One region of the Shinella sp. GW821-FHT10F02 genome, then DNA from elsewhere that is predicted to be linked to it. Evidence: predicted binding sites of a transcription regulator. Region 1 holds the regulator's gene; the other holds the start of a gene.
The links. The regulator PhoB, encoded in region 1, activates phosphate uptake and scavenging genes when phosphate is short. The targets are predictions, from matches to a motif close to TGTCATNNANCTGTCAT.

Region 1 (10,419 bases):
ATTTCTGCGCATGAAGACGGTTTTCCGCCTCGTCGAAGACCACCGACTGCGGGCCGTCGATCACCTCGTCGGTGACCTCCTCGCCGCGATGCGCCGGCAGGCAGTGCATGAAGAGGGCGTTCTCGTTTGCCCGCGCCATAAGCTGCTTGTTCACCTGGTAGGGCTGGAAGATGTTGTGGCCGCGGGCGCGGTGTTCCTGATTCATCGAGACCCAGGTGTCGGTGACGATGAGGTCGACGCCCTCGACGATGGCGTCCGGATCATGGCCGAGCAGGATGTTGCCGCCATTGTCGCGTGCCCAGTTCAGGATCTTGTCGTCCGGCTCGGAGCCCATCGGCACGGCCATCTTCATCGTATAGCCGAAGCGGGCCGAACCCTCGACGAAGGAATGCAGCACGTTGTTGCCGTCGCCTGTCCAGGCGAAGGTCTTGCCCTTCGTCGAGCCGCGATGCTCCTCGAAGGTCATGATGTCGGCCATGATCTGGCAGGGATGCGTCAGGTCCGTCAGCGCATTGATGACCGGCACGGTGGCGTGTTCGGCAAGCTCCAGCAGGCGGGCATGGTCGGTGGTGCGGATCATGATGGCATCGACGTAGCGCGATAGAACCTTGGCCGTATCACCGATCGTCTCGGCGCGGCCGAGCTGCATTTCCGTGCCCGACAGGAACAGCGTCTCGCCGCCGAGCTGGCGCATGCCGACGTCGAAGGAGACGCGGGTTCGGGTCGAGGGCTTCTCGAAGATCATGGCGAGCATCTTGCCGGCGAGCGGCTTTGCCTCCGTGCCGGCCTTGCTGGCGGCCTTGCGCGTGTGCGCATCGTCCATGATGACGCGGAGATCGCTTTCCGAAACGGCGGAAAGGTCGAGAAAATGCTTGGCCATGATGTGTCCTGTCTGTCCGGTCCTTTGATGCTGCCGCGACCTTTGCGCGTCACGAGTGACGCGCGGCGCGGCAGTGCTCAGGCCGCCTTGGCGGCGCTGAGCTTTTCGGCAGCCCGCTCGATGCGCGCAAGCCCCTCGCGCGCCTCCTCGGTGGTCACCGTCAGCGGCGGCAACAGCCGCAGCACATTGTCGCCCGCCGGCACGGCGAGCAGCTTTTCCGCACGCACGGCCTTGAGCAGTTCGGCGGTCGGTATCCTTGCCTTGATGCCGAGCATCAGGCCCTCGCCGCGGATATCCTCGATGATCTCGGGGAAGCGATCCTTCAATGCCGCGAGACCCTGGCGGAAGACGAGCGCCACGTCGCGCACATGATCGAGGAAGCCCTCTTCCAGCACGACGTCGAGCACCGCATTGCCGACCGCCATGGCGAGCGGGTTGCCGCCATAGGTCGAGCCATGTGTGCCGGCGACCATGCCGGCAGCCGCTTCGTTCGTGGCAAGGCAGGCGCCGAGCGGGAAACCGCCGCCGATGCCCTTGGCGACCGCCATGATATCCGGCGTGACGCCCGACCATTCATGGGCGAACAGGCGCCCGGTGCGGCCGACGCCGGACTGTACCTCGTCGAGAACCAGCAGCAGGCCGTATTCGTCGCAGAGCTGGCGCAGCTCCTGCATGAATTCCTTCGGCACCGGGCGGATGCCGCCCTCGCCCTGCACCGGCTCGATCAGGATCGCGGCCGTCTCTTCGGTGATCGCATCCTTGACGGCGGTGATGTCGCCGAAGGGGACCTGGAGGAAGCCGGGGGCCTTGGGGCCGAACCCTTCGAGGTACTTTTCCTGGCCGCCGGCGGCGATCGTCGCGAGCGTGCGGCCGTGGAAGGCGCCTTCGAAGGTGATGATGTGGAACTTGCCGGGATGGCCCTTGGCGAAATGATAGCGGCGCGCGGTCTTGATCGCGCATTCCAGCGCTTCGGCGCCCGAATTGGTGAAGAACACCTTGTCGGCGAAGGTCGCCTCCGTCAGGCGGCGGCCGAGGCTTTCCTGGCCCGGAACCTCATAGAGGTTCGACAGGTGCCAGACCTTGTCGGCCTGGTCCTTCAGCGCGGCGACGAGATGCGGATGCGCATGGCCCAGCGAATTGACGGCGACGCCGGCGGCGAAGTCGAGATATCGCTCGCCATCCTCGGCGATCAGCCAGACGCCCTCCCCGCGCGTGAACCGGAGCGGTGCACGCATATAGGTTTCATAGAGCGGCGCGGCATCGGCCATGGCGCGGATCCTCCGAAAAAGAGATGCGGAAAAACGTGAACGCGGCTTGACTTTTCCAGGCTCCAGAAAAATCAAAAGCCGCCTTTCGGCGGCATGCGGCACTATCGGCATTTCAGGCCGGGATGTCAACAAATCGCACCCCGAAATAGTGCTGAACCTCCCGCAAGGTGAGGATTCACGCCACGCGCGGAAGGTGTCGCTATCGAGTCACACCCGGCCAGCAAGTTGGGGAAAACTCGGAAATCGATTCGCCCGGATTCCTGCGACTCTTGTCACAGAGTCCCCCAAACTCTAGGTTAAAGACCAATTACTAGACTGCATGCGGCGGAACTAGTCACCAAAAGAGTTAGGGCGTTCAAATTCCGGACCCGTCCGGAACGCGATGAGGGATTCCCGCATTGCGAGCGCCGAGCGGAGACGAGAGATGAACTGGACAGACGAGCGGGTCGAGAAACTCAAGAAGCTCTGGAGCGAGGGCCTGAGCGCGAGCCAGATCGCGGCACAGCTCGGCGGCGTCAGCCGCAACGCGGTTATCGGCAAGGTGCACCGGCTTAACCTGCCGGGCCGCGCCAAGGCCGGCGGCACGCAGAGCGCGTCGCGCCCCAAGCGCCCGGTGCCGGCAGCCCCGCGCCCCGCGACGACCTTCCAGGCCCGCGCCGTGACGGCCCGTTCCGTGGTGCGCCCGGCCGGCAACACCATCACCAAGGAAGAGGTCGAGACGGATTTCGAGACGCAGCGCGAGCAGCTTCCGGTTCCGTCCAACGGCAACAACGTGGTCGTGCCCATGTCGCGCCGGCTCGAGCTGACCCAGCTCACCGAGCGCACCTGCAAATGGCCGATCGGCGACCCGCTGAACGACGACTTCCACTTCTGCGGCAACGAGTCCCCGGACAACTCGCCCTACTGCACCTACCACCAGCGCCTCGCCTACCAGCCCTCGGCCGAGCGCCGCCGGATGCGGTGATCTTTTCCACGACGGCACATGCGATGCGGACCCGAAAGGGTCCGTTTTCGTTTGTGATGTAGGGCCGGACCATACTCCAAAACGCAAACAGGCCCCGAAGGGCCCATTTTCGTCCTTGGGAGGAAAGGGGTCGCTCAGGCTTCCAGCGAATAGCCTGCGCCGCGCACCGTGCGGATGACGTCCTGCATGTTGGCGAAGTTGAGCGCCTTGCGCAGGCGGCCGACATGCACGTCGACCGTGCGTTCGTCGACATAGATGTCGTGGCCCCAGACGCCATCGAGAAGCTGCGAGCGCGAGAAGACGCGGCCGGGCGAGGTCATCAGGAATTCCAGCAGGCGGAATTCCGTCGGGCCGAGGCGGACTTCGCGGGTGCGGCGGTGCACGCGATGCGTCTCGCGGTCGAGCTCGATATCGCCGCAGCGCAGCACCGTCGAGACGACTTCCGGCCGGGCGCGGCGCAGCATGGCGCGCACGCGGGCGACGAGTTCGGGCGTCGAGAACGGCTTGACGACATAGTCGTCGGCGCCGGTGGCGAGCCCGCGCACGCGCTCGCTCTCTTCGCCGCGTGCCGTCAGCATGATGATCGGCAGGCGTTCGGTCTCCGGCCGCTGGCGCAGCCGCCGGCACAGTTCGATGCCCGAAACGCCCGGCAGCATCCAGTCGAGGATGAGGAGGTCCGGCATGCGCTCCTGCAAGCGCACTTCGGCCTCGTCACCGGAGAGGATCGTATCGACCTCGAAACCTTCGGCTTCGAGGTTGTAGCGCAGGAGGACGCTCAACGCCTCCTCGTCTTCCACGACGGCGATTCTGGGCACCATGGAGGCAAAACTCCTTACTCGGAGGCTTCAGTGACGTCGGCAGTGACCACTGACGTCGAGGTGTCGTCCTTCGGGCGTTCGCCTTCGGGCTGCGAGCCGGTCGCCATGTAGTAGATGGTTTCCGCGATGTTGGTCGCATGGTCGCCGATGCGCTCGATGTTCTTGGCGCAGAACAGGAGATGGGTGCAGGGCGTGATGTTGCGCGGATCTTCCATCATGTAGGTGAGGAGTTCGCGGAACAGCGAGGTGTAGATCGCGTCGATCTCGTCGTCGCGCTCGCGGATGGCCTTGGCCTTCTCCACCGAGCGGGTGGCGTAGACGTCGAGCACTTCCTTGAGCTGGATCAGCGTCAGTTCGGCGAGGTGCTCCAGGCCGCGGGTAAGCTTGCGGGGCATACCCGAGCTCTGCACGGCGATGACGCGCTTGGCAGTGTTCTTGCCGAGGTCGCCGACGCGCTCCAGTTCGGCCGCGATACGGATCGCGCCCATGATTTCGCGCAGGTCCGCAGCCACCGGCTGGCGCTTGGCGATCGTGACGATCGCCTTCTCGTTGATCTGGCGCTCGGCGGTGTCGAGGATGACGTCTTCCGAGATCACCTTCTGCGCCAGCGCACCATCGGTGGTGACGAGCGCACGGACAGAGTCCGCCACCATCTGCTCGGCCGTGCCACCCATTTCGGAGATGCGGCGGGAGAGGTACTTCAGTTCTTCGTCATAAATCGAGACAATATGGGTCGATGACATGGTTGTGTCCTTAATGCGCTCGGATTTTCAGGGGGTTCGGCGACGATGGCGTCAGCCGAAGCGGCCCATGATGTAGTCCTGCGTGCGCTGGTCATCCGGGTTGGTGAACATCTTGTCGGTGTCGTTCTCCTCGACGAGGTTGCCGAGGTGGAACATGGCGGTGCGCTGCGAAACGCGGGCCGCCTGCTGCATCGAGTGCGTCACGATGACGATCGTGAAGTTGGCGCGCAGCTCGTGGATCAGTTCCTCGACCTTTGCGGTCGCGATCGGGTCGAGCGCCGAGCAGGGTTCGTCCATCAGGATGACTTCCGGGCTGACGGCGACAGCGCGGGCGATGCACAGGCGCTGCTGCTGACCGCCGGAGAGGCCGGTTCCGCCTTCGAGCAGGCGGTCCTTCACCTCGTTCCACAGGCCGGCCTTCTGCAGGCTGGACTCGACGATGGCGTCCATGTCGGCCTTCGCCTTGGCGAGGCCGTGGATGCGCGGGCCGTAGGCGACGTTCTCGTAGATCGACTTCGGGAACGGGTTCGGCTTCTGGAAGACCATGCCGACGCGGGCGCGCAGTTCGACGACGTCGATGTTCGGATCGTAGATATCGTCTGTGTCGAGCGTGATGCGGCCGGTAACGCGGCAGCCTTCGATAGTGTCGTTCATGCGGTTCAGTGTGCGCAGGAACGTCGACTTGCCGCAGCCCGACGGGCCGATGAGCGCCGTCACGGTGTTCTGGCGGACATTGAGGTTCACGTCATAGAGGGCGCGCTTGTCGCCGTAATAGACCGAAACGTCCTTGCCGATCATCTTGTAGGAAATGTCGTTCATTTTCTTGTCCAGCGCTTTCTCGACTGCTGCTTCTGACATCATGTTCATCTGTTTGGTCCTTCTACCAACGCCGCTCGAAGCGGCGGCGCAACAGGATGGCGCCAACATTCATGAGGATGAGGAAGACGAGGAGGAGGATGATAGCACCCGATGTGCGCTCCACGAAGGCGCGCTCCGCCTCATTCGCCCACATGTAGATCTGCACCGGCAGCGCCGTTGCGGGTTCGAGCGGCGTCGACGGGATATCGGCGACGAAGGCAACCATGCCGATGAGCAGCAGCGGCGCGGTTTCGCCAAGCGCGTGGGCGAGACCGATGATGGTGCCGGTCAGGATGCCGGGCATGGCAAGCGGCAGGACGTGGTGGAACACGGTCTGCATCTTCGAGGCGCCGAGGCCGAGCGCTGCCGAGCGGATGGACGGCGGCACGGCCTTCAGTGCCGAACGGGTCGCGATGATGATCGTCGGCAGCGTCATGAGGGTCAGCACCAGGCCACCGACGAGGGAGGCCGAGCGCGGGAAGCCCGCAAAGTTGACGAAGACGGCGAGACCGAGCAGACCGTAGACGATCGACGGCACGGCGGCGAGGTTGTTGATGTTGACTTCGATGAGGTCGGTGAAGCGGTTCTTCGGTGCGAACTCTTCGAGATAGATCGAGGCCGCAACGCCGATGGGCAGCGCCAGCACCAGCACGATCAGCATCATGTAGAGCGAGCCGACGGCAGCGACGGCGACGCCGGCGGCCTCCGGACGGCTCGATGCGCCGTTGAGGAAGATACCGGTGTTGAAGTGCTTGGAAAGCGCGCCGCTTTCGGCAAGCTGGTTCATCCAGCCGATCTGCTTGTCGGAGATCTTGCGGTTGTTCTCGGCGACGGCCAGATCGATCTGGCCCTTGAAGGCGGAATCGAGGTCGCCGTGCGCAAGGAAGGTCACGGTCTGCGTGGTGCCGATGATCGACGGATCGGCGGTGACGAGATCGCGCAACTGGGTGCGGACGCTGTCCGAGATCATGCCGTTGACAGCGCGAAGGCCGGCACGGTCGTCTTCGCCGACACGAAGCACCTTGGCGAGCGCATTGCGGGCGACGACCGGATAGTTGGCCGATACCAGCTTCTGCGGATTGGTGGCCCGCTCGTTATCCTTGTCGATGATCTGCTCGGAGAACTCGACCGGAATGGTGATCATCGACTGCTGGAATGCGGTGTAGCCCTTGGAGACGACCGAAAACAGCAGCAGGAACAGGAAGATCAGACCGAAGGCAATCGCAGCCATGCCGTAGAGGCGGAAGCGACGTTCGGCGGCATAGCGGCCGCGCAGGCCGATATCGCGGCGTTCGGGCTTGGAGGCAGCACCTAGGGCGGCCGTAGTAGGGCTCGTGGAGACCTGGCTCATTCGTACTGCTCCCGGTATTTGCGCACGATGTAAAGGGCGTAGATGTTGAGGCAAAGCGTGATGAAGAACAGCGTGATGCCCAGCGCGAATGCCACCAGCGTCTGAGGCGAGGTGAATTCAAGGTCGCCCGTCAACTGGCTGACGATCTTGACGGTCACGGTCGTCATCGGCTCGAAGGGGTTGAGCTGGATGCGGGCGGCAACGCCGGCGGCCAGGACCACGATCATCGTTTCACCGACGGCGCGCGAGGCGGTCATCAGCAGGGCGCCGACGATGCCCGGCAGTGCGGCCGGCAGGATGACGCGCTTGATCGTTTCCGAGCGGGTGGCGCCCAGGCCGAGCGAACCATCGCGCATGGCCCGCGGAACGGCGGTGATGATGTCGTCCGACAGCGAGGAGACGTAGGGGATCAGCATGATACCCATGACGAAACCGGCTGTCAGAACGCTCTGCGCCTGGATGAAGTTGGAATAATCACCGGTGACGAGGCCGTTGAGCTGCTCGGAAAGGTCGCGCAGGAACGGACCGACGGTCACGAGGGCGAAGAAGCCGTAGACGATGGTCGGGATGCCGGCCAGCACTTCAAGCAGCGGCTTTGCAACCGAGCGGACGTGACGCGAAGCATATTCCGACATGTAGATCGCGGCGAAGAGCCCGACCGGCACGGCGACCAGCATGGCGACGAGGCCGATATAGAGCGTACCGGCAAGCAGCGGGATCAGGCCGAACTGGCCGGAGGAGTCCGTCGAGCCGGCGGCGGCGAAACGCGGATCCCAGACCGTGCCGAAGAAGAACTCCCAGGCAGGCACCCGGTTGAAGAAGTGGATGGCTTCCGTTGCCATGGAGGCGACGATGCCGACCGTCGTCAGGATAGCGATCGACGAGGCGGCGATGAGGCCGACCAACATGACGCCTTCGACCCGGTTGCGGGCGCGGAACCGCGGTGCAATGGCGCGGTAGGAGAAAAACGCGCCGACGGCCGCGGCCAGGACGACGAGGATCGACAGGAAGGTGCTGCTCGCCCGCGACATGCGGCTGAGATCATCGGCGGACTTCAGCATGTAGGGCGCCGGGTCGGCGGCAAGCGGCACGCCCTTGGTGGCGAGCAGGCTGCGGGCGGTGGTGCCGTCCTTGAACAGCGCTTCGCGTTCTTCCGCCGAGAGCATCGCCATACCGCGGGCAATGGCGCCGATCATGTTGTAGCCGAGGTTCTGCTCGGCCTGCGACGTCGCCTTCACCTCTTCGGGAAAGCCCGCGCGAACGGTCGAACTGATGTAAATCGGGCTGGCAATAATCCAGACCAGCAGCACGACGATTGCCGGAAGCATGGCCCATATCGCAACGAAAGAGCCGTAATATCCTGGCCGCGAATGCAGGTTTGAGAGCCTGCCGCCGGCAAGCGCATTGGCGCGCCAGCTACCGACCATATAGCCCGCCACGCCGATGACGGCGACGACGAGCAAGAGAAGGGAAATACTCATTTAGGAAATTCTCCCGGCGAGATCATCTGCGCTGTCATTTTGTGTTTCGCAAAGCTGCTGACGGGCTTTGCTGGAAGTGCCCCCGGGCGCGCAAACCGCTCAAAAGGGGCGGCCGGCGCGAAGAACGCGCCGGCCAGAGACAATTACATGATCTTGCCGTCTACGAAGGCCTTACGGATTTCTTCGCGCTCTGCATCGGGAGCAGCGACGAGGCCGTATTCAACCAGCGGGGAGTCCGGGCCGATCATGTCTTCGCTCGTGAAGAACTCGACATATTCCTTCAGGCCCGGGATAACGCCGAGATGTGCCTTCTTGACGTAGAAGAACAGCGGGCGCGAAACCGGGTATTCGCCGGAAGCGATCGATGCGGAGGTCGGAACGATGCCGCTGATGGTGGCGACCTTCAGCTTGTCGGCATTGTTTTCGTAGAAGGAAAGGCCGAACACGCCGATACCGGACTTGTTGGCAGCGATGCGGGCGAGCGTTTCGGTGTAGTCACCGTCGATGTCGACAGCCAGACCGTCCTTACGAACGGCTACGCACTTGGAAAGCTGTTCCTTGGCGTCGGCGATAGCAGCCTTGATGACGTCCTGGGCGCCCGAGTCCTTGCAGCCGTGAGCGAGGATCTTCTCTTCGAAGACTTCGCGCGTGCCGTGCTTCGAGCCCGGGATGTAGGCGGCGATTTCGGCGTCCGGCAGGTCCTTGTTGATTTCCGACCACTTCTTGTAGGGGTTGGCAACCAGCTTGCCGTCGACGACGACTTCAGCGGCGAGCGCCTGGTAGAGGTCCTTCGGCTCGAGCTTCAGGTCGGCATTGCCGGCGTCGGTTGCGAAGACGATGCCGTCGTAGCCGATCTTGACTTCCTGGACTTCGGTTACGCCAGCAGCCTTGCAGGCTTCGATTTCGTCAGCCTTCATCGGACGCGATGCATTGGCGATGTCGATGCTGTCCGGGCCGACGCCCTTGCAGAATTCCTTGAGGCCGCCGCCCGTGCCGCCGGATTCGACGATCGGGGTCTTGAAGTCAGGGAAGGTCTCGCCGAACGTCTCGGCAACGATCTTGGCGTAGGGAAGGACGGTGGAGGAGCCTGCGATCTGGACCTGGTCGCGCGCAACGGCAACGCCTGCGAATGCGGCGGAAGCGACAAGCGCCGCGACTGTGAGCTTAAGAGATTTCATCTGGGTTCTCCCGAAGAGGACATATGTGGGAAGCGCAGGTTTCGCGCTCTCTGCCGTTGACCGGCGGCTCTTCTCTAAACCCCGATCGCCCTCCCTTTTATGTCAGTTTGACGAAACATTTGTGACATGCCAAACGCCTGAAATTGCTTCGCTATTTTAAACGAGGCGACGAAGGCGTAATTCTTTGTGTCAAAACTTCACGGTAAACACCGTGCCCTTGCCCACCTCGGACTTCACGACGAGGCGTGCGCGGTGGCGGGTCAGGATGTGCTTGACGATGGCAAGCCCCAGGCCTGTGCCTTTCTTGGAACGGCTGGCCTCGACGTTAACCCGATAGAAACGTTCGGTAATCCGCGGCACATGTTCCGGCGGGATTCCGGGGCCGTAGTCGGTGACGCTGAGCTCGACCGGCACTTCGCCCCCGCCGGTGAGCGAAACGTCCACCCGCTTGCCCTCCTGGCCATATTTGCAGGCATTCTCGATCAGATTCTCGAAAACCTCGACGAGTTCGTCCCGGTCGCCCGGCACGATGACGGGATGTTTCGGCAGGTCGAGCACGACCTCGATGCCGAGATCGCTGGCGAGCGGCTGCAAACTGTCACGCACATGGCCGAGCAGCGGCACGAGATCGACGGTCTGGTCCGGCGTGAGGTTGGAGCGCAGTTCGAGGCGGGAGAGCGACAGCAGGTCGTCGACGAGGCGGCTCATGCGCGTCGCCTGCTCGTGCATGATGCCCAGGAAGCGCTCATGCGCCTTGACGTCGTTCTTGGCAGGGCCTTGCAGCGTCTCGATGAAACCGCGCAGCGACGCCAGCGGCGTGCGCAGCTCGTGGCTGGCATTGGCGATGAAGTCGGAGCGCATGCGGTCGATGCGGCGGG
Region 2 (10,419 bases), on a different contig from region 1:
TGATGCCGAGCTCCGGCGCCGTCGAGTACCGCATGCGCGATGGCGAAATGCGCGAACTTTCCCGCATGAGCGAGGCGGAGCGCCGCTTCCTGATGCGCACCGACTGGGGTTTCGTGCACCAGAACCCGGCCGATGGCCTGCGCATGGCGGTCTCGGCCGGCGCCAATGTCGGCGAGCGGCTGATGGCCGTCGGCGAGCGGCACTATGGCAGTATCCGCGAGACGGCGGGCAACTGGCTCGGCCGCGTCGAGATCAGTGTCGACCGCATCGACGACCAGCCGCGCGACTTTTCCGGCGGCATGCGCCAGCGCCTGCAGATCGCCCGCAATCTCGTCACCTCGCCGCGTCTCATCTTCATGGACGAGCCGACCGGCGGCCTCGACGTCTCGGTGCAGGCACGCCTGCTCGACCTGCTGCGCGGCCTCGTGCAGGACCTGGGCTTGTCAGCGATCATCGTCACGCACGACCTTGCCGTGGCGCGCCTCCTCTCGCACCGCATGATGGTGATGAAGGACGGCGTCGTCATCGAGCAGGGGCTGACCGACCGCGTGCTCGACGATCCGCGCGAAGCCTATACCCAGCTCCTCGTCTCCTCGATCCTTCAGGTGTAACCATGCCCACACCCCTCGTTGTTTCAGAAGTGGCGAAGAGCTTCACCATGCATCTTCGCGATGGTCTTCGCCTGCCTGTCATGTCGAATGTCGACTTCTCGGTGAAATCAGGCGAATGCGTCGTGCTGGGCGGCCCGTCCGGCATCGGCAAGAGCTCGCTGCTCAAGATGGTCTATGGCAATTATGCCGTCGATAGCGGCCAGATCCTGATCGAGCACGGCGGTCGCCTGCTCGATCTTGCGACCGCCGATCCGCGCACCATCCTGTCGGTTCGCCGCGCCACACTCGGTTATGTGAGCCAGTTCCTGCGCACCGTGCCGCGTGTTGCCGCCGTCGATGTCGTCGCCGAACCGCTCACCGCCCGCGGTGTCGATGCGGCCGAGGCAAAGGCCACCGCGGAAGCGATGCTGGCGCGGCTCAACCTGCCGCGCGAACTCTGGCAGTTGCCGCCCGCCACCTTCTCCGGCGGCGAGCAGCAGCGCGTCAACATCGCGCGCGGCTTCATCACCGATCATCGTATCCTGCTGCTCGATGAGCCGACCGCCTCGCTCGACGCGAAGAACCGCGCCGTCGTCGTCGGCATGATCGAGGAGAAGAAGGCGGCCGGCGTGGCGCTCCTTGGCATCTTCCACGATGAGGACGTGCGCGAAAAAGTCGCCGACCGCATCGTCGACGTCTCCGCTTTTTCGCCACGAAAGGCTGCGGCATGACGAAGCTTTCCGAAACGCCGCTGATCCATCCGACGGCTACCGTCTCCGACAGCTCGCTCGGCCGCTACACGGAGATCGCCGAGAACTGCCGCATCAGCGAGGCCGAAATCGGCGACTATTCCTACATCATGGACGGCGGTTCGGTCTGGTGCGCGACAATCGGAAAGTTCGCCAACATCGCCTCGTCGGTGCGCATCAACGCCACGAACCACCCGATGTGGCGCGCGACGCTGCACCACTTCACCTATCGGGCCAACGACTATTGGCCCGATGCCGAGCCCGAACCGGACTTTTTCGCCTGGCGGCGCGAACACCGCGTCACCATCGGCCATGACGTGTGGATCGGCCACGGATCGACGGTCCTGCCCGGTGTCACAATCGGCAACGGCGCTGTCATAGGATCGGGCGCCGTTGTCACAAAGGACGTCGAACCCTACACGATCGTCGGGGGCGTGGCGGCGAAACCGATCCGCGAACGCTTCTCCCGAAGCATCGCCGAACGCATGGAAAAACTCGCCTGGTGGGACTGGGATCATGCCCGGTTGCGCACTGCTTTGGACGATTTTCGCAAACTTGACGCAGAGGCGTTTCTTACCCGTCACGACGGGTGAGACGGCGCGCCAGAAGCCGGAATTTCAGGCCTGTGGACTGTAATTTTTCCGACATGAAACTGACATCGCCGCTTCATCAACAGCGTTTAGAGCCAGTCCCGAAAACGACACTGCCCGACTTTGGGCTTAGCCTGAAAAAAGAGGGATCCGCCATGTTCCGACTGAAGAATGTCACCCGCCGTTTTGGCGAGCGCGTTGCGGTCGACGATGTGACCTTCGACATCCCGCAGGGCCAGATGGTCGGCGTCATCGGCCGCTCGGGCGCCGGCAAGTCCACCATGCTGCGCATGATCAACCGCCTCGCCGATCCGAGCGAAGGTTCGATCCATTTCAACGATATCGAGGTCTCGTCGCTGCGCGGCTCCGGCCTGCGCAACTGGCAGCGCGACTGCGCGATGATCTTCCAGCAGTTCAACCTGGTGCCGCGTCTCGACGTGCTGACCAATGTGCTGCTCGGCCGCCTCAACCACCGCTCGACCACGCTCAGCATCCTCAACCTCTTCACCCGTGAAGAGCGCATCATGGCGATTGCGGCGCTCGAACGCCTCGGCATCGAGCAGACGGCGCTCCAGCCGGCCGGCACGCTCTCCGGCGGCCAGCAGCAGCGCGTGGCGATTGCGCGTGCGCTGATGCAGAACCCGAAGATGCTGCTCGCCGACGAGCCGATCGCCTCGCTCGATCCGCTCAACGCCAAGATCGTCATGGACGCGCTGCGCGACATCAACGAGCGCGAGGGCATCACGGTCATCACCAACCTGCATACGCTGGACACGGCGCGCGCCTATTGCGAGCGCATCATCGGCATGGCGCATGGCCGCGTCGTCTTCGACGGCTCGGCGCGCGAGCTCGACAGTGAAGCAGTGCGCACGATCTACGGCACCGGCGCCGATGGCGCGGAAATCGACGAGAGCATGACCTCCACGGCGATCCGCAACCCCGCCAAACAGGACAACATCAAGGAATCCGCCAGCCCGACACCGCTGGCACTGGCCGGGCTTTAAGCTCCCCGCCAGGATCGAAGGACCCGCGTGAAGGGTCATAAACTTCCAGCCGGCAAAGCCGGTCAAACAGGAGAGAGACCATGCTGAAGAAAGTTCTTCTCGGCGCCGTCGCGCTCATCGCGCTCGCCGGCCACGTACAGGCTGAAGACCTCAAGGAATTCCGCGTCGGCATCATCGGCGGCGAGAACGAAGCGGATCGCCTGCGCAACTATCAGTGCCTCGGCGATCACCTGAAGGCCGACCTCGGCTTCGAGAAGGTCTCGTTCTTCCCGGCTGCCGACTATGACGGCGTCATCCAGGGCCTGCTCGGCGGCACGCTCGACTACGCCGAACTCGGCGCTTCCGGCTATGCCAAGATCTACCTTGCCGACCCGAAGGCTGTCGAGCCGATCCTGACGACCGTCCAGACCGACGGCTCGACCGGCTACCACTCGATCATGGTCGCCCGCAAGGATTCCGGCATCACCAAGCTCGAAGACCTGAAGGGCAAGAAGCTCGGCTTCGCCGACCCGGACTCCACCTCCGGCTACCTGATCCCGCTCGTCACGCTGCCGGAAGCCATCGGCGGCCCGGTCAAGGAATATTTCGCTGAAACCGGCTTCGGCGGCGGTCACGAAAACCTCGTCCTCGAAGTGCTGAAGGGCACCTTCGATGCCGGCACGACCTTCGGTTCGGGCGTTGGCGAGTTCAAGGACGGCTACACCTCCGGCAACCTCTACAAGATGGTCGAGAAGGGCATTCTCGACATGAACGATCTAGTCGAAATCTGGAAGTCGCCGCTGATCCCGAACGGCCCGATCGTCGTTCGCAGCGCGATGGCCGACGAGACCAAGGCGAAGTTCAAGCAGTTCATGCTCGACCTGCCGAAGAAGGACGCAGCCTGCTTCTCCGCCGTCATGGGCGGTGACTTCACCTCGTTCACGGAAGTCAACGTCGACTTCTACAAGCCGATCATCGACGCCCGCAAGGCAACGATCGGCGGCTGATCGCCATACTGACATCGGCGCCGGCCGCACCCCGGCCGGCGCCTCTGTTTTTGAACAAGCCGGGATAGACCATGGCCACGAACACGCTCCACGACGGCTTCAGCGAGAAGGGCGCTCTGATCGAGCGACACTGGCAGGAGCTGAACGCGCGCCGCCGCCTCTATACCTGGCTGGGCCTCGCCATCCTCGCGGTGGCACTCTCCGGCTCGCTGTGGTTCGCCAACGAGACGAATGCCGGCAAGTTCTTCGACCGGCTGCCCTATCTCTTCGACTTCGTCGGCGACATGGTTCCACGCGATGGCTTTGAGGTCTTCCGCGCGCTGTTCGACCTGCCGTCGCCTTATGACGATGGCAGCTTCAAGTACAATTATCCGGAAGGCCGGCTCTACATCACCGAGAGCCTCTATGTGCCGGAATATTTCCACAAGATGCTGGAAACGCTGAACATCGCGCTGTTCTCCACCATCATCGGCATGTTCTTCGGCTTCCTGCTCTGTTTCCTCGCCGCCAAGAATCTGGTTGCCAACCGCCTGCTGCGTGGTTTCGTGCGCCGCTTCATGGAAATCCTGCGCGCCTTCCCGGAAGTCGTGCTCGCCGGCTTCTTCCTCGCCATCCTGTCGCTCGGGCCGCTTCCCGCCGTCATCGCCGTGTCGATCCACACGGTCGGTGCCCTCGGAAAGCTGTTCTTCGAGGTCGTCGAGAATGCCGACATGAAGGCGGAGGAGGGGCTTCGCGCCGTGGGTGCGAGCTGGGTGGAGCGTGTCTGGTTCGGCATCGTGCCGCAGGTGCTGCCGAACTTCGTGAGCTACTTCCTGCTGCGCCTGGAGATCAACGTGCGCGCCTCGACGATCATCGGCGCCGTCGGCGGCGGCGGCATCGGCGAGCTGCTGCGCCTGTCGATCGGCCAGAACCATCAGGCGAAGACGCTCGCCATCGTGCTGCTTCTCCTCATCACCATCATCGCCGTCGACCAGTTTTCTGCCTGGCTGCGCCGCAAGCTGGTCGGCGATCATGCCTTCCGGCTGGCTCAATAGGAGTGCGCCATGACGACCCTCAATTCCGCACAGATGGATGAGATCGCGGCACGCCACCCGGCCGTCTTTCACCGCTCGTTCTGGCAGCGTTTCCGTATCGCCATCATCACCGGCGGCTTCGTGCTCTACGCGCTCTATTGCTGGTGGTTCTTCGCGATCGGCCATGTGCTCGGCACCGCGAACTGGAACATTGCCGGCACCTATCTCGCCGACTGGGTCTCCTACGAGGTGCGCCCGGAAGTGGCGATCGATCCCGATGGCGCGATGAAGCTCACCTATCCGCGCTTCTCGCCGCTCGGCCCGAATGCCAAGCCCGACTGGGTCGAAATCGAACTTGGCACAATGACCCGCACCACGCCGGCTGCCGGTGCCACGACCACGACGGAAAAGAAGCCCGCCTCCATGGGCTTCATGGGCGAGGGCGCCGTCATCGGCGGTGCGGCGGCCGCAGCCGAAGGCCTCGCAACGGCGACGACGCGCGAGGAAGAAGTGGTCAAGCGCGCGAAGATCACGCTCAATTCCACGACGAGCGTCGAGGTGGTGCCGGAGCGCGTGACCGTCCAGCATGCCGGCGAGACGCTGGTGGTGGATGTGGACGGTTCCGATGTGAAGCCCGAAGGCACGCTGCCGGCCTGGGCGACGCAGAAGACACCCGGCCAGAAGATCACATTGGCCTTCGGCTTTGCCGGCTGGGGGGAGATCGAGGCGGACGATGTCTCGATCCGTAAGCGCTTCCTCGGCTGGGCGAACTTCCTGTTCGACACAAACTCACCCTTCCACGGCAAGTCGACGTCTGACGTGGCGTCGCTGATCACCTCGGGCGAGCGCATCGATCCGAAACAGTCGAACCTGTCGCTTGCCTGGGACAATATCCTCTACAATTCCGAATGGCAGCATCTCGACGTGTGGACAAAACTGCTCCAGACGATCGTCATGGCCTTCGTCGGCACGCTGTTTGCGATGCTGCTCGCCTTCCCGCTGGCGTTCCTGGCGGCGCGCAACATCACGCGCAACTGGTTCTCCAACCAGATCACCAAGCGCCTGTTCGACTTCCTGCGCTCGGTCGACATGCTGATCTGGGCGCTGTTCTTCACCCGCGCCTTCGGTCCCGGGCCGCTCGCCGGCATGTCGGCGATCTTCTTCACCGACACCGGCACGCTCGGCAAACTCTATTCCGAAGCGCTGGAAAACATCGACGACAAGCAGCGCGAAGGCGTGAAGTCTGTGGGCGCGGCACCGGTCGCCGTGCAGCGCTTCGGCGTGCTGCCGCAGGTCATGCCGCTCTTCGCCTCGCAGGCGCTGTACTTCTGGGAATCGAACACCCGTTCCGCCACGATCATCGGTGCCGTCGGCGCCGGCGGTATCGGCCTGAAGCTCTGGGAAGCGATGCGCACGAATTCCGACTGGGAGAACGTCGCCTACATGGTACTGCTGATCCTCATGGTGGTTTTCGTCTTCGACGGCATATCGAATGCGCTGCGTTCCCGCCTGATGGGCAAGCCCACGCATTGATCGGCGTGGCGGCATGATGCTGCCACACGAATCCCTACAAGATCCGATGCCGCCGATCCGGCGGCATGACTTGAATTTTATAGGAATGAGCCCTTGCGTTACGCCCTCTATTTCACCCCGCCTGCAAGCGATCCGCTGACCCTTTCCGCCCAGCGCTGGCTGGGACGCAATGCGTTCACGGGTGCAGCCCTGGAGCAGCCGGCCGTGGGCGGGTTCGACGCGGCAACGCTTTCGGGCCTCACGGCAGACCCGCGCCGCTATGGTTTCCACGCCACGATGAAGGCGCCCTTTGCGCTTGCCGAGGGCCGCAGCGAAGCGGAGCTTATTGCCGAAATCGGCCGGTTCGTCTCAGAAACCGAGCCGTTCGACATTCCGGAGCTCGTCGTCGGCCGGCTCGGCTCGTTCTTCGCGCTCGTGCCGGGCGACCAGTGCGACGCGTTGCAGAGTTTTGCCGGCGAAGTCGTGCGCCGTTTCGAGCGTTTTCGCGCACCGCTGACCTCGGCGGATATTTCCCGCCGCAAGCCCGACGAACTCACCGCCGCCGAACGCCAGAACCTCGTGCAGTGGGGATATCCCTACGTGTTCGACGAGTTCCGTTTCCACATGACGCTGACGGGGCGTGTGCCAGTCGAGCGCCGCGATGCCGTCGAAAGCGTGCTTCTCGATCAGTTCGCCGATTTCCACGGCCGCCCGCTGACGATCGCCGGCCTGGCGCTCTTCCGGGAGCCGTCGCGCGGCGCCGATTTCACCGTCCATTCGCTCTTCCCGCTCGCAGCCGCAGCCAACAGAAAGACCGCCTGACATGACCCGCGAAACCGTTCTCTCCAATGCCCGTATCGTGCTTGAGGACAAGATCCTCGACGGCACGCTGGTGTTGCGCGATGGCCTGATCGCCGACATCTCCGAAGGCTCCTCCACTGAGAGCGAGGACATGGAAGGCGACTTCCTCATCCCCGGCCTCGTCGAACTGCACACCGACCATCTGGAAGCCCACTATTCGCCGCGCCCCGGCGTGCGCTGGGGCCTGACGGCCGCCATCCAGTCGCACGACGCCCAGGTCGTGACCTCCGGCATCACCACCGTCTTCGACTGCCTGCGCATGGGCTCGGACGAGGACGGCGGCTTCGAGAAGGGCGAGATGCGTGCCATGGCCAACGCCATCGCAGAGGCGCAGAACGAGGACCGCCTGCGGGCGGAACACCTCATTCACCTGCGCTGCGAAGTCTCGACCGACAATGTGCTGGAACACTACGAGGAATTCGAGGACGATCCGCTCGTCCGCCTCGTCTCGCTGATGGACCACGCGCCCGGCCAGCGCCAGTTCCAGACGCTGGAGCAATATATCCTCTACTACAAGAAGAAGCGCGGCCTGACGGACGACGAGTTTGACGCCTTCTGCAAGCGCCAGCAGGACCTTTCCGCCCGCTATGCCAAGCCGCACCGCGATGCGATCGCCGCCTCCTGCGCCGCCCGCAATATCTCGGTCGCGAGCCACGACGATGCGACACTGGAGCATGTCGAGGAGGCGATTGGCTACGGCATCCGGCTTGCCGAATTCCCGACCAGCGTCGAAGCCGCGAAGGCCTCGCATGGCGCGGGCATGAGCGTGCTGATGGGCGCGCCGAACATCGTGCGCGGCAAGTCGCATTCCGGCAACATCGCCGCCCGCGACCTCGCAAACATGGGCGTGCTCGACGTGCTGTCTTCCGACTATGTGCCCTTCAGCCTGATGCACGCGCCCTTCATCCTCGCCGATGAGGGCATGGACCTGCCGAAGGCCATCAACATGGTCTCGACGACGCCCGCCCGCACCGTCGGGCTCGATGATCGAGGCGCCATTGCCAAGGGCCTGCGCGCCGATCTCGTGCGCGTGCGCCGTCCCTCCGGCGTTCCGGTCGTGCGCTCCGTCTGGCGCCAAGGCAGGCGCGTGGCATGAGCCTCGACGCCGAAGCCGCCGTCCACCAGCCATTAGCCGTTGCGGCCGGCACGATGGTCGTCGTCGTCGGCCCGAGCGGTGCCGGCAAGGACAGCGTGATGTCCTATGCCGCGCGGCATTTTGCCGATGAAGCCCGCGTACGCTTCGTTCGCCGCGTCATCACCCGCCCGGCGGACGCCGGCGGGGAGGCGCATGAGGCAATCGATGCGGAAGGGTTTCGCACACGCGCGGCCGAAGGCGGCTTCGCCGTCTCCTGGGAGGCGCACGGCCTGTCCTACGGCATCCCCCGCGAAACACTCGATGCACTGGCGACCGGTGTCACGCTCGTCGCCAATGGCAGCCGTTCGGCCTTGCCCGCTTTCGCTGATACTTACGCGCGGCTGAAGGTCGTGGTGATCACCGCGCGGCCGGACATTCTCGCCGCCCGCCTTGCCGCGCGTGGCCGGGAAAGTGTGGAGGGCATTGCAAAGCGGCTCGACCGTGCCGTGCCGGAAATCGTCGTCGCCGCCGATACCGTCGTCATCGACAATAGCGGCGCGCTGGAAGAGGCGGGCGAGGCCTTCGTCTCGTTGCTGGTCTCCGCACTCGCGCGCGAAGACTGATTCAGTCGCCCTTCAGCGCTTTATAGGCGGCTAGTGCGCGTTCGCGCGCCTTGCCGTGATCGACGATCGGCTTCGGATAGGTTTTCCCAAGCTCGACGCCGGCCTTCTTCAGCGCACTTTCCGGCGCATCGAAGGGCTTGTGTATCCAGGCCGCATCGAGCTTCTCCAGTTCCGGCACGAAGGTGCGGACATAGCTGCCGTCCGCATCGAATTTCTCGCCTTGCAGGATCGGGTTGAAGATGCGGAAGAAGGGCGAGGCATCCGCGCCCGAGCCCGCCACCCATTGCCAGTTCGCCGCATTCGAGGCTGCATCGGCATCCACCAGCGTATCGCGAAACCATTCTTCCCCGCGCCGCCAGTCGATCATCAGGTGTTTGATCAGGAAGGAAGCGGTGATCATGCGCACGCGGTTGTGCATCCAGCCATGTTTCCAGAGCTGCCGCATGCCGGCATCGACGATGGGATAACCCGTCTGGCCACGGGTCCAGAGCTTGAAGTTCTTGCCGACCGCTTCCCAGGGAAAGGCGTCGAAACGGTCGTTCCAGTTTTTTTCCGCAAGCTGCGGGAAATGGAAATGCAGGTGGTAGCAGAATTCCCGCCAGGCGAGTTCTTTGCGGAAATGCACGACATCCTCCGCCGGCGCCTTCAGGCCGCGCGTGGCATGCCAGATCCGGGCGGGCGAGATTTCGCCCAGCGCCAGATGCGGCGAAAGCATCGAGGTCGCGTCGATGGCGGGATGGTCGCGGTCCTGCTTGTAACCGTCGATCGCGCCGTCGACGAAGCTTTCCAGCCGTTCGCGCGCCGCCTCTTCCCCCGGCGTCCAGACATCGGAGAATGCGGCCGCCCAATCCGGCTTCTTCGGCAGCAGGTCCCAGTCATCGAACGTCTCGGATGCAGGGGTCTTGCGGAGAGAAGCCAGTTTTTCCGGCGCGTCGATCGGCTCGTGCGGCTCCCCCTCTCGCTCCAGCGCCTTCCAGAATGGCGTATAGACGCGGTACGGCCTTTTCTCCCCGGTCATCAGGCGCGTCGGGTCGTGCAGCAATTGTCCGGCGAAGCTTTTGGCGGCAATGCCACGCCCTTTCAGCGCCGCCTTGATGTCCGTGTCGATCGCGATGCCCGCGGGATCGTGCCGGCGGTTCCAGTGGACGGCGTCGGCGCCGGTCTCCTCGATCAGCTCGGCAAGCACCGCATCCGCCGCACCGCTGCGCAGCACCAGCGGTGAGCCGAGCTTCTGAAGCGTCTTGCCGAGCGAGGCCAGCGAATGATGCAGCCACCATTCCTGCGCCCCCCCGAGCGGTCCTGTTCCGGCTTTCTCCGGCTCGCGGATATAGAGGGTGACGACGGGGCGCCCCGTCTCCACGGCGGCGGCCAGCGCGGCGTTGTCGTCGACGCGCAGATCCTTGCGGAACCAGACGA

Region 2: the regulator PhoB is predicted to act here: its motif matches at 1,982-1,998, upstream of phnC (phosphonate ABC transporter ATP-binding protein).

Annotation. Positions count from the first base shown of each region.
Region 1 is NZ_JBXASL010000004.1:308,322-318,740, forward strand. It holds gene argF (ornithine carbamoyltransferase) at 1-880, opposite strand, end outside; gene AC1RWL_RS14635 (aspartate aminotransferase family protein) at 958-2,148, opposite strand; gene AC1RWL_RS14640 (GcrA family cell cycle regulator) at 2,573-3,112, shown strand; gene phoB (phosphate regulon transcriptional regulator PhoB) at 3,247-3,930, opposite strand; gene phoU (phosphate signaling complex protein PhoU) at 3,945-4,673, opposite strand; gene pstB (phosphate ABC transporter ATP-binding protein PstB) at 4,725-5,540, opposite strand; gene pstA (phosphate ABC transporter permease PstA) at 5,554-6,882, opposite strand; gene pstC (phosphate ABC transporter permease subunit PstC) at 6,879-8,363, opposite strand; gene AC1RWL_RS14670 (substrate-binding domain-containing protein) at 8,507-9,541, opposite strand; gene phoR (phosphate regulon sensor histidine kinase PhoR) at 9,731-10,419, opposite strand, start outside.
Region 2 is NZ_JBXASL010000002.1:673,588-684,006, forward strand. It holds gene phnK (phosphonate C-P lyase system protein PhnK) at 1-611, shown strand, start outside; gene phnL (phosphonate C-P lyase system protein PhnL) at 614-1,321, shown strand; gene AC1RWL_RS08995 (DapH/DapD/GlmU-related protein) at 1,318-1,932, shown strand; gene phnC (phosphonate ABC transporter ATP-binding protein) at 2,085-2,933, shown strand; gene phnD (phosphonate ABC transporter substrate-binding protein) at 3,014-3,919, shown strand; gene phnE (phosphonate ABC transporter, permease protein PhnE) at 3,991-4,953, shown strand; gene phnE (phosphonate ABC transporter, permease protein PhnE) at 4,963-6,465, shown strand; gene AC1RWL_RS09020 (DUF1045 domain-containing protein) at 6,559-7,266, shown strand; gene AC1RWL_RS09025 (alpha-D-ribose 1-methylphosphonate 5-triphosphate diphosphatase) at 7,268-8,401, shown strand; gene phnN (phosphonate metabolism protein/1,5-bisphosphokinase (PRPP-forming) PhnN) at 8,398-9,003, shown strand; gene AC1RWL_RS09035 (cryptochrome/photolyase family protein) at 9,005-10,419, opposite strand, start outside.